2 regions of the Streptomyces sp. NPDC058239 genome follow, and region 1 is predicted to be linked to the other one. Evidence: riboswitches for the same ligand, from Rfam matches in the RefSeq annotation. Region 1 holds a riboswitch; the other holds the start of a gene.
What was found. Region 1 has a riboswitch for S-adenosylmethionine ahead of thrC (threonine synthase). Riboswitches for the same ligand answer to the same signal wherever they lie in the genome.
Positions count from the first base shown of each region.

Region 2: another riboswitch for S-adenosylmethionine. It lies ahead of ACFVYE_RS07985 (hypothetical protein); the one in region 1 lies ahead of thrC (threonine synthase).

Region 1 covers NZ_JBHVWS010000064.1:28,231-44,070, reverse strand. Annotated here, with positions in the region: gene ACFVYE_RS40625 (carbohydrate-binding protein) at 1-543, shown strand, start outside; gene ACFVYE_RS40620 (ketose-bisphosphate aldolase) at 613-1,464, opposite strand; gene ACFVYE_RS40615 (1-phosphofructokinase family hexose kinase) at 1,523-2,506, opposite strand; gene nagA (N-acetylglucosamine-6-phosphate deacetylase) at 2,677-3,831, opposite strand; gene ACFVYE_RS40605 (ROK family protein) at 3,831-4,763, opposite strand; gene ACFVYE_RS40600 (SIS domain-containing protein) at 4,878-5,786, opposite strand; gene ACFVYE_RS40595 (extracellular solute-binding protein) at 6,097-7,350, shown strand; gene ACFVYE_RS40590 (DUF3263 domain-containing protein) at 7,390-7,656, shown strand; gene otsB (trehalose-phosphatase) at 7,753-8,631, shown strand; gene ACFVYE_RS40580 (trehalose-6-phosphate synthase) at 8,643-10,034, opposite strand; gene ACFVYE_RS40575 (glucosyl-3-phosphoglycerate synthase) at 10,079-11,029, opposite strand; SAM riboswitch class I at 11,183-11,310, shown strand; gene thrC (threonine synthase) at 11,329-12,630, shown strand; gene ACFVYE_RS40565 (MoaD/ThiS family protein) at 12,660-12,938, shown strand; gene ACFVYE_RS40560 (cold-shock protein) at 13,361-13,567, shown strand; gene groL (chaperonin GroEL) at 13,923-15,545, shown strand; gene ACFVYE_RS40550 (esterase/lipase family protein) at 15,712-15,840, opposite strand, start outside.
Region 2 covers NZ_JBHVWS010000004.1:182,132-197,971, forward strand. Annotated here, with positions in the region: gene ACFVYE_RS07950 (tetratricopeptide repeat protein) at 1-19, shown strand, start outside; gene ACFVYE_RS07955 (hypothetical protein) at 47-1,864, opposite strand; gene ACFVYE_RS07960 (hypothetical protein) at 2,032-2,511, opposite strand; gene ACFVYE_RS07965 (hypothetical protein) at 2,824-4,557, shown strand; gene ACFVYE_RS07970 (SAM-dependent methyltransferase) at 4,737-5,564, shown strand; gene ACFVYE_RS07975 (TIM-barrel domain-containing protein) at 5,714-8,386, opposite strand; gene ACFVYE_RS07980 (phosphocholine-specific phospholipase C) at 8,727-10,784, shown strand; SAM riboswitch class IV at 10,887-10,996, shown strand; gene ACFVYE_RS07985 (hypothetical protein) at 11,045-11,452, shown strand; gene ACFVYE_RS07990 (LacI family DNA-binding transcriptional regulator) at 11,711-12,721, shown strand; partial or broken gene ACFVYE_RS07995 (hypothetical protein) at 12,800-13,042, opposite strand; gene ACFVYE_RS08000 (beta-galactosidase) at 13,063-15,042, opposite strand; gene ACFVYE_RS08005 (1,4-beta-glucanase) at 15,057-15,840, opposite strand, start outside.

The DNA.
Region 1 (15,840 bases):
CTCGCGGACGCCGGCAAGAAGGACAAGAAGGAGGAGGCCACCACCTCTGCCGGACCCGGCAGCCAGGTCGAGGAGTCCCCGAAGCCCAAGGAGTCCGCGAGCTCCGAGGCCCCGGTCGAGCTCCCCGAGCAGGACGCGGCGACGCTGAAGCTCGGCGGCACGGCCCAGCTGGACAACACCACCAAGGGTGCCAAGAGCGCCAACGGCCAGTACATCAACCTCAACGAGGTCGGCAGGTCGGCAACCTGGTCGGTCGAGGTGCCGAAGGCCGGTGCGTACACGCTGTTCGTGACGTACGGCGTACCGGGCAAGGACGCCAAGATGTCCCTCACGGTCAACTCCGAGGCCCCCCGCGGCATCAACATGGAGAACTACGCGCACGCGCCGGAGGGTGACCTGGAGAAGGGCTGGACGACCACGTTCGCCTGGCTCAACCTCACCAAGGGTGCGAACACCCTGATGATCTCCTGCAACGAGGGCGATCAGTGTGATGCCAACCTGGACCAGCTGTCGCTGAAGGCCGGTCACGTGAAGCGCCGCTGACCCGTACGTGAGCGGTCCGGCCCCCACACCCGAAGGTGTGGGGGCCGGACCGCTTTTGCGTGCGGGCCGTCAGCCCATCAGGCTCAGGAACCCCGCCACCGTCGCGGCCATCGCCTCGCGGCCCGGTGCGATGTACTTGCGCGGGTCCACGCCCGTGGTGTTCTCGGCCAGGTAGGCCCGCACCGCGCCGGTGAACGCCGTGTTCAGCGCCGTACCCACGTTGATCTTGACCATGCCGGAGGAGGCGACGGCCTGGCGGATCTCGTCGTCCGGGACACCGCTGGAGCCGTGCAGCACCAGCGGGACCGGGACCGCGTCGCGCAGCCGGCCGATCAGGCCGTGGTCCAGGGCGGCGGTGCGCTCGGTCATGGCGTGCGAGGAGCCGACCGCGACGGCCAGGGCGTCCACCCCGGTGTCGCGGACGTACGCGGCGGCCTCGGCCGGGTCGGTACGGACGCCGGGGGCGTGGGCGTCGAGCGGGGCCTCGCCTTCCTTGCCGCCGACCTTGCCGAGCTCGGCCTCGATCCAGATGCCGCGCTCATGACCCCACGCCACCGCCTCGGCCGTGGCCCGCACGTTCTCCTCGTACGGCAGCTTGGAGGCGTCGAACATCACCGAGCCGAAGCCCTCCGTGTGCGCCTGGTGCAGCAGCTCCACGGACTCGACATGGTCGAGGTGGAGCGCGAGGGGGGCGCCGGAGGTGCGGGCTACGGAGGCGGCCGCGGCTGCGATGGCGCAGAGCCGCCCGCCGTGGAACTTCACGGCGTTCTCGGAGATCTGCAGGATGGCGGGCGCTCCGGCCCGCTCCGCTCCGGCCGCGATGGCCTCCGCGTGCTCCAGCGTGATGACATTGAAGGCGGCGATCCCGCGTCCCTCGGCCTGGGCGGCGGAGACGAGTTCACCGGTGCTGACGAGCGGCATGCTGACCTCTTGCTACTTCTTCGAACCAGCTGAACGCGGGTCCGGGACGGGCGCGGCCTCAGGCCGCCGTTGTGTGTTCCTCGATGCCGACGCGCGGCAGCAGCTCCTCGTACGCCGCGCGGTCGAAGTCACCGGCCGTCGGGGAGAGCACGGTCGCCGTCGACAGTGCCACCGCCCGCCGCAGCCGGTCCGGCCAGCTCAGGCCCTCGACGAGGCCGGACAGCAGCCCGGCCACCGCGGAGTCGCCCGCACCGGTCGGATTGCCCAGGACCTTGGCCGGCGGGGACGCCTGCCAGACGCCGTCGGGGGTGACCGCCAGCATGCCGTCCGGGCCCAGTGACGCGACGACCCCGTGCGCACCGCGGCGGCGGGCGTCGCGTGTGGCGCGCAGCGGCTCGCGGGAGCCGGTGAGCTGGGCGAGTTCGTCGGCGTTGGGCTTGATCAGGTCGGGGCGGGCGGCGATGCCTCGGCGCAGCGGTTCGCCGCTGGTGTCCAGGAGTACGGGGACACCGGCGGTGCGGGCCAGGCGGACCAGTTCGGCGTAGGCGCCGACGTGGATGCCGGGCGGCAGGCTGCCGCAGAGGGCGACGGCGTCGGCCCCGGTGAGGAGCTCCTCGTACCGGCCGAGGAGGGCGGTCCATTCGTCGGCGGTGACGAGCGGACCGGGTTCGTTGAGCTGGGTGGTGTCGCCGGTGGCCCGGTCGACGACGGCGATCGTGCGACGGGTGTTCCCGGCGACGGTGACGAGGGCGTCGGTGATCGGCGCGGCGGTGGGCGTGGCACCGTCTTCGGTCCTGGTGTCCGCGTTCCGCGGCGGCAGGCCGACGGCCAGCAGTTCGCGCAGCACGGCTCCGGTGGGGCCTCCGGCGAAGCCGGTGACTGCGGTTTCGTGGCCGAGGGCGGAGAGCACCCGGGCCACGTTGAGGCCCTTGCCGCCGGGCCGCTCGGACATGTCGCTGACGCGGTGACTGGCGTGCGGGACGAGCTCCGGGACGCCGTACGTCAGGTCGAGTGCCGTATTCAGTGTGACCGTGAGGATCACCGCGGCCGCTCCCTCGATCCCTGCTCTGGAGCGCGAATCCTTGGACGGAATGCGCTTTCTCTGCCTGTTTCCCAGGCGATCATGTCAAAGAGGCGGCGGTCGGCCCAGACCTCCGGACCAACCGCCGTCTCTTCGTTACGTATTCGACCCGCCGTCAATAACGGGTCAAATCAACCGATCTGGGGGTCGACGATCCATTCGCCCTTGCGCATGACGCCCTTGAGCGCGAAGTCCGCGTCCAGGATCACCAGGTCCGCGTCCTTGCCCGGGTCCAGCGAGCCGACCTTGTCGTACACGCCGAGCAGCCGTGCCGGGTTGGCCGAGATGGACTGCACGACATCGCCGACCGGGATCCTGTCGATGGTCACGGCCCGGTGGAACGCGGTGTCCAGGGTGAGTGTGGAGCCCGCGATCGAATTGCCCTCGACCAGCCGCGCGACGCCGTCCTTGACCTCGACCGCGAGCGGGCCGAGCTGGTACCGGCCGTCGCCGAAGCCGGCCGCGTCCATGGCGTCGGTGATCAGCGCGACGCGGTGGGCGCCGGCGTGGTGGTAGGCCAGCTCCAGGGCGGCGGGGTGCAGATGTGTACCGTCGTTGATCAGCTCGACGGTGATCCGCTCGTCCTCCAGCAGGGCCGCGATCGGGCCGGGCTCGCGGTGGGCGAGCGGCGGCATGGCGTTGAACAGGTGCGTGGCGACGGTGGCGCCCGCGTCGATCGCCTCGACGGTCTGCTCGTACGTCGCGTCGGTGTGCCCGATCGCGGCGATCACCCCGTGCTCGGCGAGCAGCCGCACCGACTCGATGCCGCCCGGGAGTTCGGTGGCGAGCGTGAACATCTTCGCGGTGCCGCGCGCCGCGTCCATCAGCTTGCGGACTTCGGCCGGGTCCGGGTGGCGCAGCAGATCCTCGCTGTGCGCGCCCTTGCGGCACGGCGAGATGAACGGCCCTTCGAAGTGGATACCGGCCAGGTCGCCCTGCTCGACCAGCTCGGACAGGACACCGGCCCGCTGGGTGAGGAAGTCCATCTCCCCGGTGACGGTGGAGGCGACCAGCGTGGTGGTGCCGTGCTCGCGGTGGGTGCGGATACCGGTGAGGACCTCGTCCACGGTGCCGGAGGTGAAGGATGCGCCGCCGCCGCCGTGGTTGTGCATGTCGACGAAGCCCGGGACCACCCAGTGGCCGCTCAGGTCGACGGTCCGGGCGCCCTCCGCCGCACTGCCGACGATCCGGGTGCCCTCGACGATCACCCGGCCGTCCTCGACGGTCCCGGCGGGAAGCACCACCCGGGCACCTGCGAGAACTGTGCTGTCTGCGCGTCCGGCCATCAGGCGGATACCTCCGTGGAGAGAAGATCCCAGGCGAGCAGCCCTGCGCCCAGGCATCCGGCGGTGTCCCCGAGGGCCGCCGGGACGATGTGGGGCAGCTTCTGGAACGTGACACGTTCCTCGACGGCCGCACGGAGTGGTGTGAACAAGGTTTCCCCGGCCTCGGCGAGACCGCCACCGATGATGAGCGTGCTGGGGTCGAGCAGCGTCAGCGCGGTGACCAGCCCGGCGGCGAGCGCGTCGACCGCGTTGCGCCAGACCTCCACGGCCGCCGGGTCGCCCGACTCCACGGCCTTCGCGCAATCCGCGGCGTCCGCCGTCGGATCGCCGGACGCCGTGGCCCAGGCCCGGGTCACCGCGGAGGCGGACGCCAGGGTCTCCAGGCAGCCGCGCTGGCCGCAGCCGCAGTCCGGGCCGTCCGGCCGGACCACGATGTGGCCGATCTCGCCCGCGTACCCGTGCGCGCCGGACTCGATGGTGCCCGCGATGCCGATGGCCCCGGCGATGCCGGTGCCCAGCGGCACGAAGAGGAAGCGGTCGGCGCCCTTGCCCGCGCCGATCCGGCCCTCGGCGAGTCCGCCGGTGCGCACATCGTGGCCGAGCGCGACGGGGACACCGCCGAGCCGCTCGCCGAGCAGTTCCCGCATGGGTACGTCGCGCCAGCCCAGGTTCGAGGCGTAGACCGCGATCCCGTTCTCGGCGTCGACGATGCCGGGCACGGCGACACCGGCCGCGACAGCGCTTTCGCCGAGGTGCTGCTCGCCGTACGCCCGCAGGTCCGCGGCGAAGGTGAGGATCGACTCCACGACGGCGTCGGGACCGCGTTCTCTGCCGGTCGCCCGCCGAGCCTCGTACAGCAGGGCGCCGTCGGCCCCGACCAGTGCGGCCTTCATTCCGGTGCCGCCCACATCGAGGGCGATGACGTGTTTCACGGGAAACAGTTTCGCCCGACGAACCCCAAAAGGTCTAGTCCACTATCGTGGTTTGTTGCGCCTCCATACAAAATCGCGCCCGCGACCCCGCAGCAGTGGACCCGGACAGCGGGCTCAGGACGAAAGGATCACGCTGCGCGAGAGATTGCGCGGGTGGTCCGGGTCGTACCCCTTCGACTCCGCGAGCTCGACGGCCAGCCGCTGCGCGCGGATCAGATCCGCCATCGGGTCAGCGGTGGCATGCGCGACCAGCGTGCCGCCCACCTGCGCCACATCGCCGGCGAGCCCCTCCGGCAGCGGGCCGAACACCCACGCCACGCGGTGCGGTCCGGTGATCGAGATCGGGCCGTGCCGGTACTCCATCGCCGGGTACGACTCCGTCCAGGCACCCGCCGCCTCACGCATCTTCAGCCCGGCCTCCTGGGCCAGGCCGTACGTCCAGCCGCGCCCCAGGAACGTCCACTGCTCGGCCGAGACCACCGCCTCGTCCAGCGGCTCCGTCACCGCGAGCTCCGCGTCGACCGCCGCAGCGGCGACCGTCTTCACCCCGGCCGGAAGCGGACCCGACGCCTCCAGGCCGGCCCGCAGAAAGGCCAGCGCGGTGGTGGCGAAACGGGTCTGGACGACCGACTCCTCGTCCGCCCAGTCCAGTACGGCCACCGCGTCGGCGGCGTCCATGACCGGCGTCCTCGGGTCGGCGGTCAGCGCGACGGTGGTGACCTTGCCGCGCAGCTCGCCGAGGAGCTCCAGCACCTCGGTCGTCGTACCGGAGCGGGTGATCGCCACCACCCGGTCGTAGGGACGCCCGGACGGGAACTCCGACGAGGGATACGCGTCCGTCTCGCCCTGACCGGCCGCCTCGCGCAGCGCCGCGTACGCGATCGCCATGAACCAGGAGGTGCCGCACCCGGTGACGGCGACCCGCTCACCCGGCCGCGGCAGCCCGTCGAACACCGCCCCCGCCTCTGCGGCACGCCGCCAGCAGTCGGGCTGGGTGGCAATTTCTGATGCGGTACGGGACATGCTGGACGGCTCCTTGCGGCGTGGAACGGTAACGATGCGGGCGGTGCGGTACAGCAGCGGAGTAAAGGTCCGGACCATGAACGGCCTTGCGCCGAAACCTACTTAGCAGTCGGCGCAGGTCAAGGGCAATGGCCTCGGGCGTCAACCGGACACGGGTCCGGGTACGTTGCCAAAGCGATACACCGGTGGTGTAGACCTTCGACGATCGCTCGGGGGAGGATCGCAGCTCATCCGGAGGCCCCCACGAGGACGTGGCCGGCGCGGATGACGCAAATGGACGAGGACGGACTGGGCTGTGCGGCGGCGTTACTTGGGACTGACGGCGGCTGTGGTCGCACTGGGATTGACGGCAACGTTGTCGGGATGCGGCGGCAGCGACAGCGGATCGGGGGATGTCACCCTCAAGCTCGTCGCGGCGGACTACGGCAACAGCGCGGCCAACAGCTCCAAGAAGTACTGGGCCGGGCTCGTGAAGGGCTTCGAGGCGTCCCATCCCGGCATCAAGGTCGATGTCAGCGTCTATTCGTGGAAGGACGTCGACCGCGAGGTCGCCGAGATGGTGAAGAAGGGTCAGGCCCCCGACATCGCCCAGATCGGCGCGTACGCCGACTACGCCAAGGCCGGCAAGCTCTACCGGACCGACGAGATGCTGAGCATCCCCACCCAGGCCAACTTCCTGCCGCGCCTCGCCGACGCGGGCAGCGTGGACCAGAACCAGTACGGACTGCCGTTCGTCGCCAGCACCCGACTGCTCTTCTACAACAAGAAGTCCTTCGCACAGGCGGGCCTCGATGCCCCGCAGACCTGGGACGACATACGCAACGACTCGGCGGTGCTCAAGCAGCGCGGTGTGACGTACCCGATCGCGCTGCCGCTCGGTCCGGAGGAGTCCCAGGCCGAGACCATGATGTGGCTGCTCAGCGGGGGCGGCGGCTACATCGACGACGTCGGCTCGTACGAGATCGACTCGGCCGAGAACGTCAAGACGTTCGACTGGCTGAAGACGAACCTGGTCGACAAGGGCCTCGTGGGCCCCGTCGCCCCCGGCAAGCTCGACCGGGGCAAGGCGTTCGACGCGTTCACGCGCGGCGAGGTCGGCATGCTGAACGGGCACCCGACGCTGATGCAGGAGGCCGAGAAGAAGGGCGTCTCCGTCGGCATGGTGCCGTTGCCCGGCATCGGCGGCCCCACGGAGGGGTCGATGGGCGTCGCCGACTGGATCATGGGCTTCAAGCAGCGCGGCCACCGTGTGGAGACGGGCAAGTTCTTCGACTACGTGTTCACCGACAAGAACGTCATCGACTTCGCCGACGAGTACGGCCTGCTGCCGGTCACCGACAGCGCTTCCGCGGCGATGGAGTCCGATCCCAAGTACAAGCCGCTGTGGAAGTTCCTGGCCGCGCTGCCGAACTCGGAGTTCTACCCGTTCGGCAAGACGTCCTGGGCGCGTGCCAGCGAGTCGATCAAGGAGAACATCGGCGACGCGGTCGCGCCGAACGCGAGCCCCGAGAACGTGCTGGGGAAGATCGCACAGGACGCGAGGGCGGCGGAGGACGCGGAGTAACGGGCGGCGGCTCTCCGTCCGGGCGATATGTTGGCTGATATGAGCGCCCCCCCGAATGGCCCCGACGACACGGACGGCCCCGTCGGCCTCTCCGCCAGGGACCGTGCCGTGCTCGCCGTCGAACGGCAGTCGTGGGCCGGGCCCGGGGCGAAGGAGCGCGCGATCCGCGAACAGCTCGGCATCTCGCCCACGCGCTACTACCAGCTGCTGAACGCGCTTCTCGACGACCGCCGCGCGCTGGAGGAGGACCCGGTGACGGTGAACCGCCTGCGCCGGGTCCGCGACGCGAAACGGGGGCGTCGCTGACCGGCACCCGCTCGGCGGGAGACGGTGATCATGACGCCGCCCGTATGCCACGTCGCCCATGGCTGTGCCCGGCGGTACGCCTATAGGCTCGGCCCCATGGGCAGCAATCCGCACGTACCCGTGCCGAGCGAGATCCCGTCCGAGCTCCCGACCCCCACCACCCCACCCGGCCGAGAAGCCCTGGCCGCGATCCTCGCGCGCCCGGACCGTGCCGTCGTCGCGCTCGATTTCGACGGGACCCTCGCCGACATCGTCCCGGACCCGGAACAGGCCCGCGCCCACCCCGGCGCCGTCGACGCGCTCGTCGCGCTCGCCCCGAAAGTGGCCTCCATCGCCGTGATCACCGGCCGCCCGGCCGGCGTCGCGGTCCGGCACGGCGGCTTCGCCGGAGTACCGGGACTCGACCATCTCGTCGTCCTCGGCCACTACGGAGCCGAACGCTGGGACGCCGTCTCCGGCACCGTCCACGCCCCCGCCCCGCACCCCGGCGTGGCTGCGGTCCGCGCCGAACTCCCGGGCGTGCTCGACCGGTTCGATTCGTGGCACGGAACCTGGATCGAGGAGAAGGGCCAGGCGCTCGCCGTCCACACCCGCCGCGCCGTCGACCCGCAGGCCGCGTTCGAGGTCCTGCGCGGCCCCCTCGGCGAGCTCGCCGCCCGGCACGGGCTGATCGTCGAACCGGGTCGCCTGGTCCTGGAATTGCGCCCGCCGGGCACGGACAAGGGCGTGGCGCTCACGCAGTACGTAGGGGAATTGGACGCCGAGTCCGTTCTGTACGCGGGTGACGACCTGGGTGACCTAGCGGCGTACGCCGCCGTGGAGAAGCTCCGCACCGAGGGCCCCGACGGCATCCCGGGACTGCTGGTCTGCAGCGGCAGCGCGGAGGTGCCCGAACTGGCCGAGCGGGCCGATCTGCTGCTGAACGGCCCGGGAGCCGTCGTCGGCTTCCTGGCAGCCCTGGCGCGACAGCTCTAGCCCGCGCCGGCTCACTCCCGCCGCAGCGCGTCCAGCTGGTCCAGGAACCACTGCTGCGGCGGCAGCGCCACCGCCGCCGCGGCCAGCCGCTCCGTGCGCGCGGCCCGTTCGTCGTCCGCCATCGTCAGAGCCTCGTGCAGCGCCGCCGCCGTCGCGGACACGTCGTACGGGTTCACCACGACCGCGTCGCTGCCCAGCTCCTCGTACGCCCCCGCCTCCCGCGACAGCACCAGCGCGCAGCCGTGGTCGGAGACGACCGGGATCTCCTTGGCGACCAGGTTCATGCCGTCGCGGATCGGGTTGACGAGCGCCACGTCGGCCAGCCGGTACGCGGCGAGCGAGCGGGCGAAGTCGTCCTTGACGTGGAGCACGACCGGCGTCCACCCCGCCGTGCCGTACACGGCGTTGATCTCGTCGGCGACCCGCTGCACCTCGGCCGTGTAGTCGCGGTACACCGCCAGGTCCTGCCGAGAGGGGTATGCGAAGGCGACATGGACGACGCGCTCACGCCATTGCGGCCGCTCTTCCAGGAGCGCGCGGTACGCGAGCAGGCCGCGCACGATGTTCTTGGACAGTTCCGTCCGGTCCACTCGTACGATCGTCCTCCGCCCCGGGCCGACCTGCTCCCGCAGCGCCGCCATCCGCTCGTCCACGTCCGCCTCGTGCGCGCGTGCGCGCAGGAAGTCCGCGTCCGCGCCGAGCCCGTGCACCCCGATCCTGGTCCGGCCGGTGCCGCCCAGGATCTCCGTACAGCAGCCGATGAACGCATCCGCCCAGCGCCGGGTCAGGAAGGCCGCCCGGTCCGCGCCCAGGATGCCGTGCAGCAGCTGCTCGGCGATGTCGTCGGGGAGCAGACGGAAGTAGTCGACGGGCGCCCACGGGGTGTGCGAGAAGTGGCCGATCCGCAGGTCGGGGCGGAGTTCGCGGAGCATGCCGGGCACCAGCGCCAGGTGGTAGTCCTGCACCAGCACCGCCGCACCCCGGCCCGCCTCCTCGGCGAGCGCCTCGGCGAAGGCCCGGTTGTACGTCTCGAACGACGCCCACTGCCGCCGGAACTCCGCGTCGAAGACCGGCTCCAGCGGCGTCTGGTACAGCATGTGGTGGACGAACCAGAGCACCGAGTTCGCAATGCCGTTGTACGCGTCCGCGTGGACGGCCGCGTCGATGTCGAGCATCCGTACGCCCTGCTCACCGACCCCGCGCCGGACCGCCTCCCGGTCCCCGTCACCGAGCGCGGCGCACACCCACAGTTTGTCCTTGACGGCGCTCAGCCCGGAGACGAGCCCGCCGCCGCCGCGCTTCGCGTCGAGTGATCCGTCCGTGGCGAGGGTGTACGACACCGGGCCGCGGTTGGACGCAACGAGGACTTGGGCAGCGGGCTGGGCTTCGTGCTCGGAGACCATGTTGCGGAATCTAGCCCGATCACGAACCGCCCAAACGTGCGAAGTCAGGCCGCCCGGCGCGAAACGTACTCCTCGATCTCGCGCATCGGGGGCCGCTCCTCGGTGTCCACCGCATGGGTGTGCGGTACGAAGCCGTCCTCGCCACGCTCGAACTGGGTGAGCGAAGGCCGTACCAAGTGACCGCGGGACAGCCGGAGTTGAGCTGTCCGGTAGATCGTCGCCGCCATCCGCCCGAGCGCCTGCCCGTCCTGGTGGCGGTGTTTGCGCACCCCTACGTCGACCTGGGCCAGCGCGTCCAGACCCACCGTGTGCAGCGCATCGACCAGGAGGCCCAGTTCCACTCCGTAGCCGACGGGGAAGGGCAGCCGTTCGAGCAGGGAGCGGCGCACGGCGTACTCCCCGCCCAGCGGCTGAACGAAACCGGCCAGCTGCGGCCAGTGCAGATTGAGCAGCGGACGGGCCACCAGTTCGGTGACGCGACCGCCCTGACCTGCGGTGTCACCGAGGGGGCGGTCGTACATCGCCTTCACGAACTGCACGTTCGGGTCGGTCAGCAGCGGGCCGACGATGCCGGAGACGAAGTCCGCCGAGAAGTCCTTCAGGTCGGCGTCGATGAAGCAGACGATGTCACCGCCGGTCACCAGGAGCGACCGCCACAGCACCTCGCCCTTGCCGGGCACGGCGGGTATCCGGGGGAGTATCTCGTCCCGGTGCACCACCCGGGCGCCGGCCTCCCGGGCCACCTTCGCGGTGGCGTCCGTGGAACCGGAATCGATCACCACGAGTTCGTCGACCAGCTGGACCTTCTCCATCAGCTCGCGCCGGATGGTCGCAACGATCCGGCCGACCGTCGCCTCCTCGTTCAGCGCGGGCAGTACGACGCTCACGCTCCCGCGGCGCGGGTCCCTGGCCTTGGCGGCCAGGACGCGGTCCAGCGGGCGGTCGGCGGCCGACCAGGAACGCCTGGCCAGCCAGCGTTCGACCTCTTCCAGCACGGTCGATACTCCCTGTATGTGATCCATCTCGCGGTTCGGACGACTATCTCAACTGTCCGGTGCTTCGGTTACAGTCTTGAACAACGCGGATGGCCGTCGCATGTCGGGGTCAGTCCGCCAATAAATGCCTGGATCGATGATCCAGTGCCACAGCGCTCATCCAGAGGGACTGAGGGAACGGCCCGTTGAAGTCCCGGCAACCCTCCCGCCGACCGCGAGGTCACGGTGGGGAAGGTGCCAATTCCGTCTTGTGGCGAAATGCGTCGCAAGGAAGATGAGGAGAAAGGGCCTCCGCCATCATGGCCGTGCAGACTGTTGCAGCAAGCACCAATTCTTCCGCCGAAGCTGTCGACCTCGGACCCGCCGCGGCGCTTTCCTGCCGCGAGTGCGGCGAGCGTTTCGAGCTCGGCCCCATTTTCGCCTGCGCGTCCTGTTTCGGGCCGCTCGAAGTGGCGTACGACCTGCCGAGCGGCTCCCCCGACGAGCTGAAGAAGCGCATCGAGGCCGGACCCGACAACATCTGGCGTTACGCGCCGCTGCTGCCGGTCCCCGCCGATGTCGCGGACAAGCCCAACATCAACCCCGGTTTCACCAAGCTGGTCAAGGCCGACAACCTCGCCCGCGAGCTGGGCGTCACCGGCGGCCTGTACGTCAAGGACGACTCCGGAAACCCGACGCACTCCTTCAAGGACCGCGTCGTCGCCATCGCCGTCGAGGCCGCCCGCGCCTTCGGTTTCACCACCCTCTCCTGCTCCTCCACCGGCAACCTCGCCGGTGCGGTGGGCGCCGCCGCCGCCCGCGCCGGCTTCCGCTCCTGCGTGTTCATCCCGCACGACCTGGAGCAGGGCAAGGTCGTCATGGCCGCGGTGTACGGCGGCGAGCTGGTCGGCATCGAGGGCAACTACGACGACGTCAACCGCTTCTGCTCGGAACTCATCGGCGACCCGCTCGGCGAGGGCTGGGGCTTCGTCAACGTCAACCTGCGCCCGTACTACGGCGAGGGCTCCAAGACCCTGGCGTACGAGATCTGCGAGCAGCTCGGCTGGCAGCTGCCCGACCAGATCGTCATCCCGATCGCCTCCGGATCGCAGCTCACGAAGATCGACAAGGGTCTGCAGGAGCTGATCAAGCTCGGTCTCGTCGAGGACAAGCCGTACAAGATCTTCGGCGCCCAGGCCGAGGGCTGCTCCCCGGTCTCCACCGCCTTCAAGGCCGGTCACGACGTCGTGCGGCCCCAGAAGCCGAACACCATCGCCAAGTCCCTGGCGATCGGCAACCCGGCCGACGGCCCGTACGTCCTGGACATCGCCCGCCGCACCGGCGGCGCGGTCGAGGATGTCGACGACGAGCAGGTCGTCGACGCGATCAAGCTGCTGGCGCGCACCGAGGGCATCTTCGCGGAGACGGCAGGCGGGGTGACGGTCGGCGTGACGAAGAAGCTCATCGAGGCCGGTCTGCTCGACCCGGCGCTGACCACCGTCGTCCTCAACACCGGTGACGGCCTCAAGACGCTGGACGCGGTGGCCGCCACCTCGCAGGCGACCGCGACGATCCGCCCGAGCCTGGACGCGTTCCGCGCCGCCGGCCTCGCCGCCAGCTGACCACCCGAGACCGAAGAAAGGCACCCCTCATGAGCGTCAAGGTCCGCATCCCCACCATCCTTCGCACCTACACGGGCGGCCAGGCCGAGGTCCCGGCCGAGGGCTCGACCCTCTCCCAGGTCATCGAGTCCCTGGAGCAGAACCACCCGGGCATCGCCGCCCGCGTCCTGGACGACCAGGGCAAGCTGCGCCGCTTCGTGAACGTGTACGTCAACGACGACGACGTGCGCTTCGAGGGCGGCCTGGAGACGGCGACGCCGGACGGCGCGGGCATCTCGATCATCCCGGCAGTCGCAGGCGGCTGCTGACCGTCCGTCCGACTTCACAGCGTTATCTGTATTGCCCCCTCCGCGAGAGAAGCGGAGGGGGCAATTCTGCATGGTTGAGCGCGGTACAGTGTGGGAAGTCCCCCCAGCTGCCCGTGCCGCCCGCATATGAGAATGCGCCCGGCCGCGACAAGAAGCAGCCAAAGTGTTGGATCTCCTTGCGCCATAAGTCGCCTTTGCCTGGCCCGACTTGCCCTGGAATCTTATGAATTCCTCATATTAGGGCGTTCGGTGCTGCCCAGAATTCTCGTCCGATTGACCTGTTGCAGAGGGCAGTTGGGCAGATACATTCGGCCGCGGTCGACGCGTTCCGGCGCACGCACCCTCTCCTGTCGGGGGGTGAGTTCTGACCCGGGTCCGCGAAGTGCGGTCCTGTGCAAGGGCCAGTAATAGGGGAGTTAGGCATGGCTCAGGGCACCGTCAAGTGGTTCAACGCGGAGAAGGGGTACGGCTTCATCGCGGTCGACGGTGGTGCGGATGTTTTCGTCCACTACAGCGCGATCCAGATGGACGGGTACCGCACCCTCGAAGAGGGTCAGCGAGTTGAATTCGAGATCTCGCAGGGCCAGAAGGGGCCGCAGGCGGACATGGTCAAGCTCGCCGTCGGCTGAGCTCGACGCGGTCGGCCAACGACACTACTCACGCACGGAGGGCCCGTACCCCTGGGGTACGGGCCCTCCGTGCGCTTGCGTCCGCGGCCGCCCGTGAGCGGCTGTCGTCGAGCTTGGCCCTCCCGCCGTCCGACCGCCGCCCCTCAGCGAGCCTTCTTCGAAGGCGCTTGCACTCCAGGGGGTCGAGTGCTAATCATTGGCGTTAGCACTCTCCAGGTGAGAGTGACAGAACTTGGACCGGGCCGGTGAGGCCCGCAGGTCCGGTGGGGCAAGGAACCACCGGACACGCAGGCCGTCCGTCGCGGGCGCCACTCGGTCCGGAGAAATCCACCCCTGTCCGGGAGGACCACTTCACATGGCCAAGATCATCGCGTTCGACGAGGAGGCCCGGCGCGGTCTCGAGCGCGGCATGAACCAGCTCGCCGACGCCGTCAAGGTCACCCTTGGCCCCAAGGGTCGCAACGTCGTCCTTGAGAAGAAGTGGGGCGCCCCCACGATCACCAACGATGGTGTTTCCATCGCCAAGGAGATCGAGCTGGAGGACCCGTACGAGAAGATCGGTGCGGAGCTGGTCAAGGAGGTCGCCAAGAAGACGGACGACGTCGCCGGCGACGGTACGACCACCGCCACCGTTCTCGCCCAGGCTCTCGTCCGCGAGGGCCTGCGCAACGTCGCCGCGGGTGCCAACCCGATGGCCCTCAAGCGGGGCATCGAGAAGGCCGTCGAGGCCGTCTCCGCCGCCCTCCTGGAGCAGGCCAAGGACGTGGAGACCAAGGAGCAGATCGCTTCGACCGCCTCCATCTCCGCCGCCGACACCCAGATCGGCGAGCTCATCGCCGAGGCCATGGACAAGGTCGGCAAGGAAGGCGTCATCACCGTCGAGGAGTCCCAGACCTTCGGTCTGGAGCTGGAGCTCACCGAGGGTATGCGCTTCGACAAGGGCTACATCTCGGCGTACTTCGCCACCGACATGGAGCGCATGGAGTCGTCCCTCGACGACCCGTACATCCTGATCGTCAACTCCAAGGTCAGCAACGTGAAGGACCTCCTTCCGCTGCTGGAGAAGGTCATGCAGTCCGGCAAGCCGCTGCTGATCATCGCCGAGGACGTCGAGGGCGAGGCCCTGTCGACCCTGGTCGTCAACAAGATCCGTGGCACCTTCAAGTCCGTCGCCGTCAAGGCCCCGGGCTTCGGTGACCGCCGCAAGGCCATGCTCGGCGACATCGCCATCCTCACCGGTGGCACCGTCATCTCCGAGGAGGTCGGCCTCAAGCTGGAGAACGCCGGTCTCGACCTGCTCGGCCGTGCCCGCAAGGTCGTCATCACCAAGGACGAGACCACGATCGTCGACGGTGCCGGTGACAGCGACCAGGTTCAGGGTCGCGTCAACCAGATCCGTGCCGAGATCGAGAACTCCGACTCGGACTACGACCGCGAGAAGCTCCAGGAGCGCCTCGCGAAGCTGGCCGGCGGCGTGGCCGTCATCAAGGCCGGTGCCGCGACCGAGGTCGAGCTCAAGGAGCGCAAGCACCGCATCGAGGACGCGGTGCGCAACGCCAAGGCCGCCGTCGAGGAGGGCATCGTCGCCGGTGGTGGCGTGGCTCTGCTCCAGGCCTCGGCCGTCTTCGAGAAGCTGGAGCTCTCGGGTGACGAGGCGACCGGCGCCAACGCCGTCAAGCTGGCGCTGGAGGCTCCGCTCAAGCAGATCGCCGTCAACGGTGGTCTCGAGGGTGGCGTCGTCGTCGAGAAGGTGCGCAACCTGCCGATCGGTCACGGTCTGAACGCCGCGACCGGCGAGTACGTCGACATGATCGCCGAGGGCATTCTCGACCCGGCGAAGGTCACGCGCTCCGCCCTGCAGAACGCCGCGTCCATCGCCGCGCTGTTCCTCACCACCGAGGCCGTCATCGCCGACAAGCCGGAGAAGGCCTCTGCGGCTGCTCCGGGCGGCATGCCGGGCGGTGACATGGACTTCTGATCCTGACGGATCGGTAGTTCCTGTACAGCTTTGCCGCATCGGCCCCCGGGACCAGCTGGTCCCGGGGGCCGATGTCGTTTCTGTACGGGGTGGGGCGGTGGGCGCGCCCACGATGCCCGCCGGAGCACCGTGGGCGCGCGATACCCCGCGCGACGGGACCGCGGAACTACGGAAGCCGGTCGAGGAGCCAGGTGCAGAGCTCCTCCGTCACAAGGGTGTGCCCCTCGTTGCGGGACGCGAGCTTGAACTCGTCGAGCCCGCCGGCATTCGGCGGGAGCGCGGAGATGTCCTTGTA
Region 2 (15,840 bases), on a different contig from region 1:
ACGCTGTGTCACCCCGTAGCCCCTCTTCCCGCCTCTGACATCCCCGTCATTCCGGGGGTGTCAGAGGAACGACCCGCACGCGGTGAAGCCGAGTACCTGTCCGCACGATGAGCCCGTCGGCCATCGCTTGAGGGAGGCGCTTGTCGGCTGCGGCCGCGTCGGGGCCTCCGGTGGCCAGCCAGGCGTACAGGGCAGAGGCGTACGCGGCGGGGTCCGGACCGGACACGCCTTCCGCATCGGCATCGGGCGCCGCCACCACCCGGAGCGGTTCTTCGCCACGCACCCGGACCACACACGCGGACGGCCCGGTCACATAGGCCGCAAGGGAACAGCCCTGATGGCGCCGGAGCACTTCGGCGGTCCAGACCGACGGGGAGCCGAAGCGCGGGTCGTCAGGTGCCCCGTCCCGGAAGATGACATCCGCCAGATCCAACTGGTCCACGTCACGGGTGTCCTCATGCACGGCGACATGCAGTTCCCCGTCGTGATCCGGACCCACCACCGGCCGCGAGCCCGCCCGGCGACTGACCGCAACCTCTCCCGGCCCGAGGACCTGCGACAGTACGTGAAAGGGGACGGTGGCCGTTCTGGCCTCGTAATCGGGCAGCGGGAGAGGCTTCAGCGAAGCCGGCCAACCGGGCTCCGGCGCACCCATCATCGAGTAGAAGAGCCTTCGCAACCGGACCGCTGATTCACCCGGAACGGAGGTGGTGAACCCGGCGGGCCCCGACAACGGCCGGTGACGGCCGATGAGTCTCTCGATCTGCGCCGACAGCGATACGTCGGGATCGAGCCGCGGCGCCTCCCGCATGAACGCGGAGATCGGCGCATCGGGATCGAGGACGTCGAGCGGCGCGGCACCCAGGAGCACAGGAATGCCGAGGGCGGCAGCGTAGTAGGTGACGGAACCGTGGTCCCCGATCACGGCATCGGCGGCCAGCAGAGCCTGCCGCCAACCCTTCAGCGGATCGATCAGCGCAAGCCCGCCGCGCCGCGCACGATCGAGCCAGGCGCGGATCTGACCGGGTCCGTGGCCGTGCCAGATGTTCGGGTGCAGTACGGCGGCGAACCGGTACTCGTCCACGGGGAACTCGGCAGAGACCCGGTCCAGGAGCGCAGCCACGACGTCACCGCCGCCCCCGCCATCACCGAAGAGCGACTCGGAGTTCCAGGTCGAATTCAGCAGGACCAGCTGCTGCCCAGGTCGCACACCCAATGCACGGCGGAAGCGTTCGCGATAGGGACGGGCGGCGAGTATCCGGTCGAAGCAGGGGTCCCCGGCGAGCACGGCTGTCGGCGCCGCCTCGGGGCAGGCGATACGCAACCGTTCGTACTGCTCGGGATGGGAGAGGACGAGTGCGTCCGCGACAGGAGCACCCCGCGACAGGAGCCACTCCGGCGCAAGTCCGAAAACGGGCGCAGGCACCGCCGCCCCCGCCCCCGCCCCCGACCCGGTGTCCGGTGTCCGGTGTCCGGTGTCCGGTGTCGCCAGCCTCTTAGTGTATCCAACACCGTGCGACAGGATTGCCAACCTCCCGGAAAAAACGTCCAGTTGGCCACCAAAACTGGCGGAGACGACCAGGTCCACATCTGTCTCGGCCGCCTGCTCCCACGGCAGGACCGGCACCCCGGTGTCGGACAGCAGCTCGGCAGTACCGGCCGCGAACGCCGACGAGCCCGTACAGGTCACCAGCAGCTGAATGCGCCAGTCGTCGTCGAACAGGGGCAGCACATCGAGCAGCCGGGTCGCGGCGGTCACGTTGTGCACGACGACGAGGACCCGCAGACACTTCCCCCGGGTCGCCCACCGCGCCGCATCGTCCCCCACCGGCACCCGCACCCACCCGGCCCGCTCGTTCGCCATCCGCACGTCCCTCATCCGCCCCGGCCCACCCGTGGGACCCACGCCGCCCACGCGACCGGCCACGATAGTCAACCAGCGCGACCACCGCGCCGACCAAGGGGGCGGAGCAGAGCTGACAGCGGGCGACGGAGCGACGCGCATCCGACGGACGCCCCGGGCGCCACCCCTCACGCAGCCATCGTCACCGCGGCCTTGCTCAGCGAGTCATCGCGCGACAGGGTCGGCCTCCGGTCGCCGAAGACGACGACCCGCAGCAGCGCGAACCGTCCGATCCCCGCCAGAGCGGACGCCGACAAATAGACCGTCTGCTCGACCAGGGCCGAGGGCTCGGGCCGCACGGCGTACAGACAGAGCAGCGCCCCCGTCGTGAACGCATAGCTCACGGCGACCGTCACCCCGGACTGAAGATGGACCCCCCACCCCTTCCGATCGCTCCGGAAGGAGACCCGCCCGTGCAACTCGGTCGCGATCACCGTGGAAACGACGGTGACCAGCGCGTTGGCGACAGCCATCGGTATCCGGTCGCTGAGCAGTACGAGCGCCCCGCTCGACGCCAGCCCGACACCGCCACCACACACGACGAACCGCACAAAGGCCGCGACGAGCGGGCGAAGGGTGCGCGTCTGCCTGCGCGATGGGGCGGTCACTGGAGAGCCTCCGTGGGCTGGTGTGTGGAGCGGTGATTCGATTCCACCGCAGAACCTACGGAGCCGGCGTCGTCCGAGCGACCGGTTTTGTCCCCGACTTCCCTAGGGGAATTCCCTGCGGGGTCCCTGGCAACTGGCTTCCTGGCGACTCCCGTACGGCACCGAGAGTCCCATGCCGCCGCCCTCGTCACGGCGGAGCCGGCGACCGAGTACGCGGTTCTGCGGGAGCCTGTGGCATCGGACCAGGTCACAGGAGTGCGGCGACCCCGTACTGGTGTCCGAGACCCGAACTGCAGTCGTTAATATCCCAGCATGTCCGAAACTGCCGCGCAGCGCCTCCTGCGAAACGACTCACGCACCGTGCAGGTGGTGGCCCATGAGGCCGTTGGGCTCCCGACCCGTGGAGCGGAGGCTCTGCTCCGTGCTCTCCGGGCCGAGGAGTCGGTGCTGGCCCTGTATCACCAGGGAGCAGGGCACGCCGCGCTCACTGAGGACGCCCTCATCCTTCTGGGCGGGGATGCTCCGGTGCGCGTTTCGAGGCCTTTGGCGATACTGCGCCCCGCGTACAGCTCCCCGCGGCGCGTGGACGTGTCTGTAAACGGGCGGCGAATAAGTCTGTGGGGCTCGCGGATCGACGCGTCCGGCGATCTGCTCCTGCGCACCGGGAAACTCGTGCCCGAGCCGCCGGCCGGGGACTCACGCATTGCAGCGGCCGTAGCCGGCGAGACCATCTCCCTTTCCGAGAACTGCAAGAAGGTGCTCCTGGAGGAGCTGGAACCCGACGAAGTCGTCCGGGCCATCTACCACGACGGTTGGGGTTATGCCGCGCTGACCGGGAAAGGCCTCATCCTTCTCCGGAATTTCCTGTCGCCCAAGGCGACCCGTGTGCCCGAGCCGCTCAGGATCCTCCGCGGTACGTACGGCATGTTCGGCTCCGTCGAGATCCTTGTCGCCGGGAAACCGCACAAGCTGCACGGCTCGAAACTCGACCCGAAGGGGGAGCTCCTCGGATCGGCGGGGGAGTTCCTGCCTCCCGAATCTCCCCTGCGCCCCGGTCGCGGGATGCGGTTCTTCACCTGGGTACGCCGACATCCCGTCCTGATGTCCGTGGGCGTGGTCGTCATGTTCTTCAGCGGCCTGGGGTCGGACCCCAGCGGGGAGGAGGCCGTGGGGCAGGTTCGTGCGGACCGCACCCTGGCCGTCCCCGATTTCAACGGGTCCTCTCTCTCGGTAGCCATGGCGGAGGCGGGTACCCATTCGTGGCTGGGGGTGTCGGCAGCTGATGCCTCCTCCGCCCATCGACCGGTGACGAGCACCGAGCCGGGCTGGCGGGTCTGTTTCCAGACGCCCACCCGCGGTGAGACGGTCCGCCCGTCCGCCAGGACGCTGACGCTGTACGCGGTCCCGGAGCGGGAGGAGTGCCCGACGTGGCTGCTCGGCGCCCGCCGGATCGTCATGCCGGACCTCATCGGCGAACGGTTCGACGACGCCTCGGGTACCCTCGGCGACCTCGGTCTCGACGGCGCGGTGTACTTCCACGCGCACACAGGCAAGTACCTGAACGAAGCGTCGCGTGACCTGGCCGACTGGAAGGTGTGTCGGCAACAGCCGGAACCCGGCACCGAGGTCTCGACTTGGAGGCAGGCCAAACTGTGGCTGATCGGTCCCGGCGACCCCTGCACCGCACCCAGCCCGACGCCGACGCCGAAACCCAAGCCCAAGCCTGAGCCGAAGCCCAAGCCTGAGCCGAAGCCGCGCCCCCAGCCCTCGTACGGCACTGCTTCGGGCGGTGGCACCACCGGCGGCGGCACCGGCGGGGCGAGTACCGGTGGGAGCTCGTCCAGCGGCGGAGGCACCACCGGTGGTGGCGCCACCACCGGCGGCACTTCCGGCAGTTCGGGCGGCAGCACCGGCAGCCAGGGCGGCGCCCGGTTCGGGCAGTACTGCTCTCCCGTGGGTGCCACCGCGACGACTGTCGACGGACGGCCCGCGAAGTGCTTCATGGGCAAGGACGGCAGGGCCCGCTGGGGCTACAACTCCGGGTGAAAGGACGCACGTCGGCCGACGGCCGGACCCGCGGGCAGCAGGTGCGCTGCTCGCCGAGATGGGGGAGTCGGCCCGATCGGTGGTGCGAGACCTGCCGTTCGCGTGTACCGGCCATAACTCTGGTGACGCCCAGGTAGATTGAGGCCGGAGCTTGATCACTTTCGCGTCCGGAGGTCTTCATGAGTGAGCAGCAGCAGCCGTCCACCTGGGGGCCCGCCACGCCGGTGTCGGACCGGATCGACACCACCAGGCCGCACTCCGCCCGCTTCTGGAACTACTTTGTCGGCGGCAAGGACAACTACGAGGTCGACCGCGAGATCGGCGACCAGATCAAGACGTTCTTCCCGGGCCTTGTCGACGTGGCGGTAGCGGGGCGACAGTTCCTGCGCCGCTCGGTGAGTCACCTGGTGGAGGACCGGGGTGTCCGGCAGTTCCTGGACATCGGGACCGGCCTGCCCACTGCCGACAACACCCACCAGGTGGCCCAGGGCATCGCCCCCGAGTCGCGCATCGTGTACGTGGACAACGACCCGCTCGTGCTGGCGCACGCCCGTGCGCTGCTCACCAGCTCACCCGAGGGGGTCACGAACTACATCGATGCCGACTTCTACGAGGCGGACGTCATCCTTGCCGAGGCCGCGAAGACCCTCGACTTCGACCGGCCCGTGGCCCTGATGCTGCTCGGCATACTCGGTCACGCGGGCGACTTCTCGAGGGCCCGTGAGGTGGTGGGACGGCTGATGGCGGGCCTGCCGTCCGGCAGCCACCTCGTGGTGTACGACGGCACGCGTACCAGCGAGGGCATGATCGCCGCGGAGAAGGCATACATCGAGAGTGGCGCAGTGCCGTATTACGTCCGCGAGCCGAGCGAGATCGTTACGCTCTTCGACGGGCTGCGGATCCTCGACCCCGGCTTCGTCCGGCTCAGTGAGTGGCGGCCCGACGCCGACAGTGCGAGCGTGCCCGCCGATGTCGATGCCTTCGGTGGAATCGGCGTCAAGGAGTGACGTGCGGTCGCTGTCGCCGTCCCGCACGTGATGCATCGTGACGCGGACCGATCCAAGGTGCGGTCGCCCGCGAGTTGCAGGACGGGGACAGGCGTCAGGGGCCGTCCGTGAACGGCCCCTGACACGGTTCTGCCGGCCGGCAGGACTCGCTACTTCTGCAGCTCCACCGTGAAGCCGCGACCCGTGGAGACGGACGGCGTCTTGATCTCCGTGATCCCGGTCGCGGGGTCGGTGAACCAGCCGGACTCGGCTGCGGCGAGCTCCGTCGCCGAGTTCAGCCGGTGCAGGCGGCTGTGGTCCATGACGACCTGCGACGGGGCGTTATTGCCGTGCACGGTGACATGGTACGAGCGGGCTGACGGCTTGCCCTCGTAACTGCCCACGCTCGCACCGATCCTGATGGTGGTCCGGCCGGCCTTGCCGTGGGTGGGTGCCTGGACCTGTACGTGCTGGGTGGCCGAGGCGCCTTCCGTGAACTTCCTCGTCACGCCGTCGTCCTCGTAGAGCGTGTATTCCGTGGTGCCCTGCGGGTAGATGTCGTAGTCGAGTTGGGTCTTGTCCCGTGATTCCCAGGAGAGCGTGCCCTTGGGCCACATCGGCACGATCGATCCGCTCTTGACGAACAGCGGCAGGGTGTCGAGCGGTGCCTTGTAACCGTTGACCGTGGTCGGGCCCTGGTAGGTCTTGCCCGTCCAGTAGTCGGTCCAGGTGCCCTTCGGCAGGTAGATGCCGTCACGGACGTCCGTGTCGCTGTACACCGGCGCGACCAGAAAGTCCGGTCCGGCCAGGAACTCGTACTTCGCGTTCGGTCCCAGTGCCGCCGGGTCGTCGGGGTACTCCAGCGAGAGCGGCCGGACCGGCCCGACGCCGGTCTTCGTGGCTTCCTTCGACAGGGTGTACATGTACGGCAGCAGCCGCTCCTTCAGCTGCAGGTACTTGCGGTTGATGGAGGTGTACGGCTCGCCGTCCAGCCACGGCTGCTGGTCGTGCGGCTTCTTGGTGGTGATGTCGCTCGCCCAGCCGTCCATGGTCATGATGGCCGGGAGGAATGCCTTCCACTGCAGGTCACGGGTGTACATCTCGGGGTCGTGCCGGTAGATGCTGCCGACGTCACCCGTGTTGTACGCGATGCCGGACATGGTCGCACCGGCGTATGTCGGTATCTGCCAGCGGATGTAGTCCCAGGACAGGCTCTGGTCACCGCTCCACAGCACACCGCAGCGCTGTGCGCCGGCCCAGGAGACGGGCAGCCAGACGAAGCCGCGGGCGTCGCTGTTGTCCTCGATGCCGGCCTTGGCCTGGTCGCAGGCGTCCAGGGCGAAGCCGTAGCCGCCGCCGACCCAGGCGACATCCAGCTTGCGGACGCGGACGCCGGCCTTGGCCTCCTCGGCCTGGTCGGGCAGACCGTTCTGCGTCCAGAGGCCGAGCTGGGCATGGTTCTTGTCGAGGCCCACACCCGTCTGGGAGAGGTTCTCGTAACCGCAGCCGTAGCCGTCGTTGACGAGCATCCAGCCGAGCGGCATCCCGTTCTGTACGTAGCTGTCGGAGACCTTCAGCGCGTCCAGGGTGTGGCGCTCGCCCCGGTTGGCGTTGTGGAGGTAGCAGTCGGCGGAGCCGGGCTCGAGCCCGTACACCGGTGGCATGAACGGCTTGCCCACCAGGGAGGTGTACTTGCCGATGACCGACTTGGTGTCACCAGTGAAATAGTAGGCGTCCAGCCGCCGTTCCTGCTGGCCGGTCCGTACCGGTGAGTTGAAGTCGTAGATGCCGGGGGTCATCGTGTTGCGGAAGACGCCGTAGCCGGCGGTGGAGATGTAGAACGGCTGGGAGTTGTTGTAACCGCCCTCGTTCCAGTTGGTGTTGTTGCCGACATTCATCACCTGATCGCGGTGCGAGAAGCTGCCGTTCTGCTCACCACCGCCGAAGAACTGTTCATCGGTGCCGCGCTTCAGGCTCTGTCGCATGCCGCCGCCGGTCCAGCGCAGCGGGTCGGCCTCCTGCCAGATGACCGTGCGGTTGTCGGCCTTGTAGAGGCCGAAGCGCAGCGGCTTCTTGTAGACGCGCATCACCACGTCCTTGGAGCGGATGCCGTAGTAGGTCCCCGCGTCGAAGGATTTGGTGTGCCGTTGGGCCGTGGGCTGCTGCCGGATCATGTGGCTGTCCTTCGGGTCGGCGAGGACGCCGTCCGGGGATGCCTGCAGCCGCAGTGTGTCGTCGGTGAAGAACTCGGCGCGGGCCTTGAGCGCACCGGCCTCCATCTCGTACGTACCGTGCGAGCCGCTGAAACCGGTGAGGTCTCCGGCGTCGGTGGCCTCGGGGAGGTATGCCTTTCCGCTGAAGGAATTGTTGTGCACGTCGTAGGGGACCACGACCACGTGGTACGTGCCGGATGCCTTCGGGATGACCGTGGACTCGGGGTCGGCTGTGCCCGCGCTGGACGCCACCTGCTTATTGGCCGAGTCATAGATGTACATGTCGAAGTCGTCGGTGGGCGTCTCCCACTGGATGGAGACGGGGACGCCGCCCTCGGGATTGTCGTCCCACTGGCCCGCGGGTGGGTTCACGGTCAGATCGAAGCGGGCGCAGACGGCGTTGTCCGGGTCGTCGGCGGCCGTACCGCACTTGGAAGGTGAGTCGACGGTGCCCTTGGCGTAGACCGGGCTCTGCCATGTCACATTCTTCGTGGCGCTGTCGAGGGTGCCCGACGGGGTTGCCGCGGCCTGTGCCTGCGTGGCCGGGACGGTCAGGGCGGTGAGCGCGAGGACGATCACCGACAGCGAGCCGACCGCCGCCTGGCTGGGACGGTTCTGAAGGATCCGCAAGGAGTGTTCTCCGTTCGTACCGAACAACGAAGTAGGTGATGTCTGCGCAGACATGCTTGGAACATTGGAGATTCGCGCATCAGAATTCACCGTACGGCCGGTGCATGTCAACGTTCCGGGTCAGTGCTTCACATCGGTATGTCATGTCCGGGCTTCGCGCCGATGCCTCGCCCCTGCGGGCTCGTGCCCGCCGGACCGGTCACGAACCGGCCCGCCGACTGCTGTTCGGCGGATCGCCACCGTGTCCACACCGCGACGGTCTTTCGCCACCCCCGGGGACTCTGGAACACTCCAGTCGCTTTCGCCCCCACGCCTCCTCACCCCACAGAGGTCCTTACCCATGGCTGAACTCGACCGTCGCCGTTTCATGCAACTCGCCGGAGGCACAGCCGCCTTCACCATGCTGTCGAACAGCATCGCCCGCGCTGCATCCCTCCCGGCGAAGGGCGCCACCGGCACCCTTGAGGACGTCGAGCACATCGTCGTGCTGATGCAGGAGAACCGCTCGTTCGACCACTACTTCGGCACACTCAAGGGTGTACGCGGCTTCGGTGACCCACGTCCGGTGACATTGCCCAGCGGCAAACCGGTGTGGCACCAGGCCTCCGGCACCAAGGAAGTGCTGCCGTTCCGGCCGACGGCCGACAACCTCGGACTCCAGTTCATCCAGGACCTCAACCACGACTGGGCGGGCGGCCACCGGGCGTTCAACAAGGGCGCGTACGACCAGTGGGTGCCCGCCAAGTCGGCGACGACGATGGCCTACCTCACCCGCGAGGACATACCGTTCCACTACGCCCTCGCCGACGCGTTCACCGTCTGCGACGCGTACCACTGCTCCTTCATCGGCTCGACGGATCCGAACCGCTACTACATGTGGACGGGATACACCGGAAACGACGGCACCGGCGGCGGCCCCGTGCTCGGGAACGACGAGGCGGGGTACGGGTGGACGACGTACCCCGAACGACTGGAGAAGGCCGGGGTGTCCTGGAAGATCTATCAGGACATCGGCGACGGGCTCGACGCCGCAGGGTCCTGGGGGTGGATCAGCGACGCCTACCGCGGGAACTACGGCGACAACTCGCTGCTCTACTTCAACAACTACCGCAATGCCAAGCCCGGCGATCCGCTCTACGACAAGGCTCGCACCGGTACTGACGCCAAGAACGGCGACGGGCTCTTCGACATGCTCAAGGCCGATGTGAAGGCCGGCACCCTGCCGAAGGTCTCCTGGATCGCCGCCCCGGAAGCCTTCACCGAACACCCCAACTGGCCCGCGAATTACGGTGCCTGGTACATCGCACAGGTGCTGGACGCGCTGACGTCCAACCCGGAGGTGTGGGGCAGGACCGCACTGTTCATCACGTACGACGAGAACGACGGCTTCTTCGACCACATCGTGCCGCCGTACCCGCCGTCCGGGGCCGCACAGGGGCTGTCCACCGTGGCGACCTCCGCCGACTATTTCGCGGGCAACGGAGGTTACGCCGCTGGTCCGTACGGTCTGGGGCAACGCGTGCCGATGCTCGTCGTCTCGCCGTGGAGCACCGGAGGGTTCTCCTGCTCCGAGGTGTTCGACCACACCTCGATCATCCGGTTCATGGAACGTCGCTTCGGGGTGAAGGAACCGAACATCTCACCCTGGCGGCGCGCCATCTGCGGCGACCTCACCTCCGCGTTCGACTTCCGCCGTACGGACACCGCTCCCGTCGCCCTGCCCTCCACTGCCGGGTACCTGCCGCCGGACCGCAACCGGCATCCCGACTATGTGCCCGTGCCGCCCGCCGTCGGCAGCGTTCCCAAACAGGAACCGGGCTCCCGGCCCACCCGGCCGCTGCCGTACGCGCCGTTCGTGGACGGTTCGGCGAATCCGGCGACCGGAAAATACGGCCTCACCTTCAGCGGCGGCGCCGCGGCCGGAGCACACTTCCTGGTCACGTCCGCGAACCGTACCGACGGACCGTGGACGTACACCACCGAGGCCGGCAAGTCGCTCTCCGACACCTGGAACACGGTCTACTCGAACGGGGTGACCAGCCTCAGCGTGCACGGTCCGAACGGCTTCCTGCGTACCTTCAAGGGGCCGGGCAAGGCGGCAGGGCCCGAGGTGACCGCCCGCCACAACGCCACCAATGGGCAGCTCGATCTGACGATGACTCATACGGGGTCCGGTGACGTTCATTTGACGGTGAAAGATGCATACGGCGGCACTGCCCAGACGTTCACGGTGCGCGCGGGCACGACCGTGAACCACTCGGTGGACCTGCGGGGGAGCAGCCGCTGGTACGACATCTCGGTGGTCTCCGACACGGACACCACGTTCCTGCGCCGCTTTGCCGGACACGTCGAGACGGGCGAGGCGGGTACGAGCGATCCGGCCCTGATGGCAGGCTGACCGTGGGGCGGGGGCAGGTGTTCATGCCCCCGCCCTCTTGACCGGTCCCGGGCGTCTGACCACCCGTCGGCCCACCGCCGCCCGTGGGATACAGTTATCGCAGGTCATGAGTTCCAGTGCACAGCCCCGGCTAACTGGACGGCACCCCGCTCCGCTGCGGGTGCTCCGGGTGACGACCCGCCCCGTGCTCGGCGCATGGGGAACAGCGGACCATCGGGGCAGAGCACCTGGGGTCCATGATCCCAGGAAGGCGAACGACCATGCTCCCCCATCTCATCGAGAACGACGACTGCCCCAGCCATGGACCCGGCCACCACGTCCACTGGATTCACGCCAAGAAGTGCCACCAGGAGCCCGGCCGGGCCGTGGAACTCCTGCTCACCTCGGGTGATGTCGGTGCCGACGGGTGGATCGGGCTGCGCCCCACCTTCGACCTCGCCGAAGACCTGCCGAAGGTGTGGACACACGCGCCGGGACTCCTCCGGGAACTGCTCGCCGCGCACCGCGGCCGAGTGTTCTGGCTGCCGCGGTGGCATGCCCTGAAACTGGTGGACTCCGGGGGCCGGGCAACGGCACTGGTCAATGCCGGCTTCGAGGGCGGCCCGCTGTGCGCGACCCGGGCGCCCGACCCGCGGCGGACCATTGGCGGCACGACGTACGGGCTGTAGCCGACCCGTCCGCCTATCGTGGACGTACCGGTCCCGGCCCGGTCCTGCCGCGGTGCAGGGTGGACAGCGTGACCGGCAAAACGGTGTCGAAGCGCTTCGACAGTTCTCTGGACAGCTCGTGCGGGCGGGTTTAGGCTCGGAACCATCTGCGCATGTCACAGACTGAACCGGTCGAATTCGAAGCGCTTCGCCCAACCGGTCGGTACGTGTCGGCGTGTGTCCCGGTACCCGAAGTCGTCCCGTGATGGAGAGCCCTGAATGGTCACCCTTGCCGAGGTCGCCCAGCATGCCGGAGTCTCCGCGAGTACGGTGAGCTATGTCCTCAGCGGGAAGCGGTCCATCTCGGTGTCCACCCGGGAGCGGGTGGAGCAGAGCATCCAGCAGCTCGGATATCACCCCAATGCCGGTGCGCGGGCGCTCGCGAGCAGCCGGTCGAACATCATCGCGCTCATGGTGCCGCTGCGCACCGACATGTATGTGCCCGTGATGATGGAGATCGCCATCGCGGTCGCCACCACCGCTCGCACGCACGGCTACGACGTCCTGCTGCTCACAGGAGAGGAAGGGCCGGCCGCAGTGCGGCGGATCGCCGGCAGCTCGCTCGCCGACGCCATGATCCTGATGGACGTGGAACTGCACGACGAGCGGCTCCCGTTGCTGCGTGAGACCGACCGGGCCGCAGTGCTCATCGGGCTGCCCGCCGAAACGGACGGGCTCACCTGTGTGGACCTCGACTTCGAGGCGACCGGGGCGCTGTGTGTGGAGCACCTTGCCGCACTCGGGCATCGTGAGATCGCGGTGATCGGCGAGGCGGCCGCCGTCTACGAGCGCCACACCGGGTTCGCCGAGCGGACCGTGGACGGTGTGCGCGCCAGGGCGCAGGAGGCCGGTGTGCGGGTGCTGCACCGGCCCTGCGAGGGCGGGTACGCGGCGATGGCCCAGACCCTGGCCCGGATCTTCGACGAGCGGCCGGGCACCACGGGGTTCATCGTGCAGAACGAGTCCGCCGTGGAACCACTGCTCAATCTGCTGCGTCAGCAGGGACGGGCCGTGCCGGAGGATGTGTCGGTGGTCGCCATCTGCCCCGAGCAGGTGGCAGCGCAGGCATCGGTCCGCCTCACCTCGGTCGCCATTCCGGCACAGGAGATGGGGCGGCGCGCCGTTGAGCAGGTCGTCGCGAAGCTGGGCGGGCGGGGAACGGATGAAGTGGAGCTGCTGGCCCCGGAGTTGACGGTTCGGGAGAGCAGCGGGCCGGCACCCGTCGGCTGACTGTGGTGCGCACGAGCCGGCCCCCGCGCGGGGGGCCGGCTCCTGCGCGGGGGCCGGCCCCTGCCGGCTCCGGGCGGGTCAGCCGGACGAGACGCTGAATCCGTTCGTCGTGAAGTCCAGGCCGCCGGGCGACGACGTGATCTCGTAGCCGAACTGGACGTCACCGATGGTCTCGTTGCCCCACCAGCCCTTGGTGTCCTTGATCCACTTCAGGATCGGCAGGATGTCCACCGTGCCCGATGTGGAGTCCGAGGTGCGCAGGAACGAGAAGACCTGGTTGGACCCGTTGTCCCCCTTGTAGACCGTCCAGGCGTGCGAACCACGGGAGCGCTTGCCGGTGCTCATCGCGCGGCGCGGCTTCGCAGCACGGCCGCGCCGTAGCGGCCCAGCGCCACACTGCCGGCCACCACCCTGCCGGTCAGCAGATCCACTTGCTCACCGGGAACGGAAACGGTGACCGTGGACCGCCCGTGATGCAGGAGGAAGAGCAACTCGCCCCGTCGGACCGCCTCCACATCTGCAGGCAGTCCGGCCAGCACCGGACGCGCGCCCGCCTCCTCGGCCACCCGGCCGAGCAGGGTGCGCAGCGCCTCCGGCTCCGGCAGGGTCGATACGTACCAGGCCCGGCCCTTGCGCAGCACCGCGGGCAGCCCGGCGAGCTCGCCGTCGCGGTATGCGGACACCACCTGTGTGCCCCGCTCCGGCTCCAGCTCCTCCGACCAGAGTCCGGCGCGGAATCCGTCGCACTCCACCGTCGTGTCCGTGTCGAGCGGCCACCACTCGTGGAGCGTACGAATGCCGAACAGCTCACGCAGCCGCACATCCATGCCGCCCGGCCTGATCCGGTCGTCGGCGTCAGCGACCCCGCTGAAGAAGCCGCAGACCAGCGTCCCACCGCCCCGTACATAACCGACGAGGTTGTCGATCGCGGCATCGGTGAGCAGATACAGCTGCGGTACGGCCACCGCCTTGAACCGGCCCAAGTCGGCTTCCGGGCGGGCGAATTCCGTGCTGATGCCGGTTTCCCAGAGAGCCCGGTGCCAGCTCCGGACCACCTCGGTGTAGTCGAGGAGCGCGGACGGGCGTCCCTCCTGCGCACCGGCCCACCACGCATCCCAGTCGTGCAGGATCGCCACATCGGCGGGCACATCCGTACCACTGACCGCCGCGCCGATCGTGGCCAGTTCCGCACCGAGCCCCTTGACCTCCCGGAACGTGCGGCCCTGCTCACCCGCGTGTGTGAGCATCCCGGAGTGGAACTTCTCCGAGCCCTGCCGGGACTGCCGCCACTGGAAGTAGCAGACCGCATCGGCGCCACGCGCCACCGACTGAAGCGACCAGAGCCGGTTCAGACCGGCCGGCTTGGGATGGTTGACGCCGCGCCAGTTGACCGGTCCCGCGGCCTGCTCCATCAGCATCCATGGACCTGCGGCCTGCGAACGCGTCATATCGGCGAGCATCGCGTTGTACTGGCCGCCCAGCGGGTCCTTCGGGTCCGGGTAGATGTCCACGGAGACGATGTCCTCCTGTGCCGACCACGCCCAGGCGTCCTGCCCCGACCACAACGGCATGAAGTTGGTGGTCACCGGGATGTCCGGGCTGTGCCGGGCGACGATGTCGCGCTCTGTCACATAGCACTCCAGCAGTGCGTCGGACGTGAACCGCTTGAAGTCCAGCACCTGCGTGGGGTTCTTCATGTACTGCGCCTTGCGGGGCGGCAGAATCTCCGACCAGGTGTCGTAGCGCTGACTCCAGAACGCCGTGCCCCACGCCTCGTTGAGCGCCTCGACCGTTCCGTACCGGTTCTGCAGCCACCGACGGAAATGGGCAGCCGTCTCGTCGCACCAACAGTGCGTGCAGTACTCGTTGTTGATGTGCCACACCGTGAGCGCCGGATGGTTCGCGTACCGCGCTGCCAGGTCCTCGGTGAGTGCGGCGGCATACCGCCGGTAGACGGGTGAACTGGCACAGAACTGCTGCCTCGATCCGTACCAGACGACCGAGCCGTCTTCGGAGCGCGGCAGGGTCTCCGGGTGCTGCGCACCCATCCACGGCGGTGGGGACGCGGTCGGAGTGGCGAGCACGACGCCTACGTCATGGGCGTGCAGCAGATCCATGAGCCGGTCCAGCCAGTCGAACTCCCTTGCTCCTGGGCGTGGTTCGATCTTCGCCCAGGAGAACACCCCGAGGGTGACGGAGTTGACCCCGGCCTCCTTCATCAGCCGTACGTCGTCCTCCCACACCTCTTCCGGCCACTGCTCGGGGTTGTAGTCGCCGCCGAAGAGGATGCGGCCACGGGCTGCGTCGCGCAAGGACGGCATCGACTTCTCGCTCCTCATTCCGGATCCGCGTACTGGATGCCACGGCCGTTGGTGCCCAGATAGACACGGCCGTGGATTCGGGCGTCACCGGTGATGACCTCACCGGTCCAGCCCCACTGGTGCCTGTCGTCGTTGATCCGGATCCAGGTGGCGCCCTCGTCGTCGGAGCGCAGCACCGCCACACCGTCGAAGGTTGCGGAGACCCGCCCGGTCTGGAAGATCGCCGGATAGCCGGTCGTGCCGGATCGTTGCCCAGGACGCCTTTTCCTCCTTGCCGGGGCCGCCCTGCCGAAGCCCAGTGCGTGCGAGGCCTGGCAGCCGGCCACGTGGGCGAAGGCCGCGCCGCCGTCCGTCGACCGGAACAGTCCGTGGTCCTTGGCGGACAGCCACAGGTCACCGCTACGGCCGGGAGCGGCGGCGATCCGGAACTGCACGTCACCGGCGGGGAGCCCCGTCGCGCCCTGGTAGAAGGTCGCCCCGGAGTCCGTGGAACGGAAGAGGACGCCGGTGTCCGTGTCGTACGCATAGAAGCGCCTGGCGTCGAGCGGATCGGCAACCGGTGTGCCGCCCTTGGGGAATGTGGCGACCTCGGTCCAGGTCGCACCGCCGTCCGTCGAGCGGTGTGCCGGATACTTCGTGCCGTCCCAGTGGATGAACGACCAGAGCAGCGTTGCCCCGTCCGCCCCGACCGCGACCGGTCCGGGCGCCGAGGCGGCGATGTCCGGCTGGGCGGCGAACGGCTGCCAGCTTCTGCCGCCGTCGTCGGAGTACGCGCCGGCCGCAGCCGAGCCGGACGGC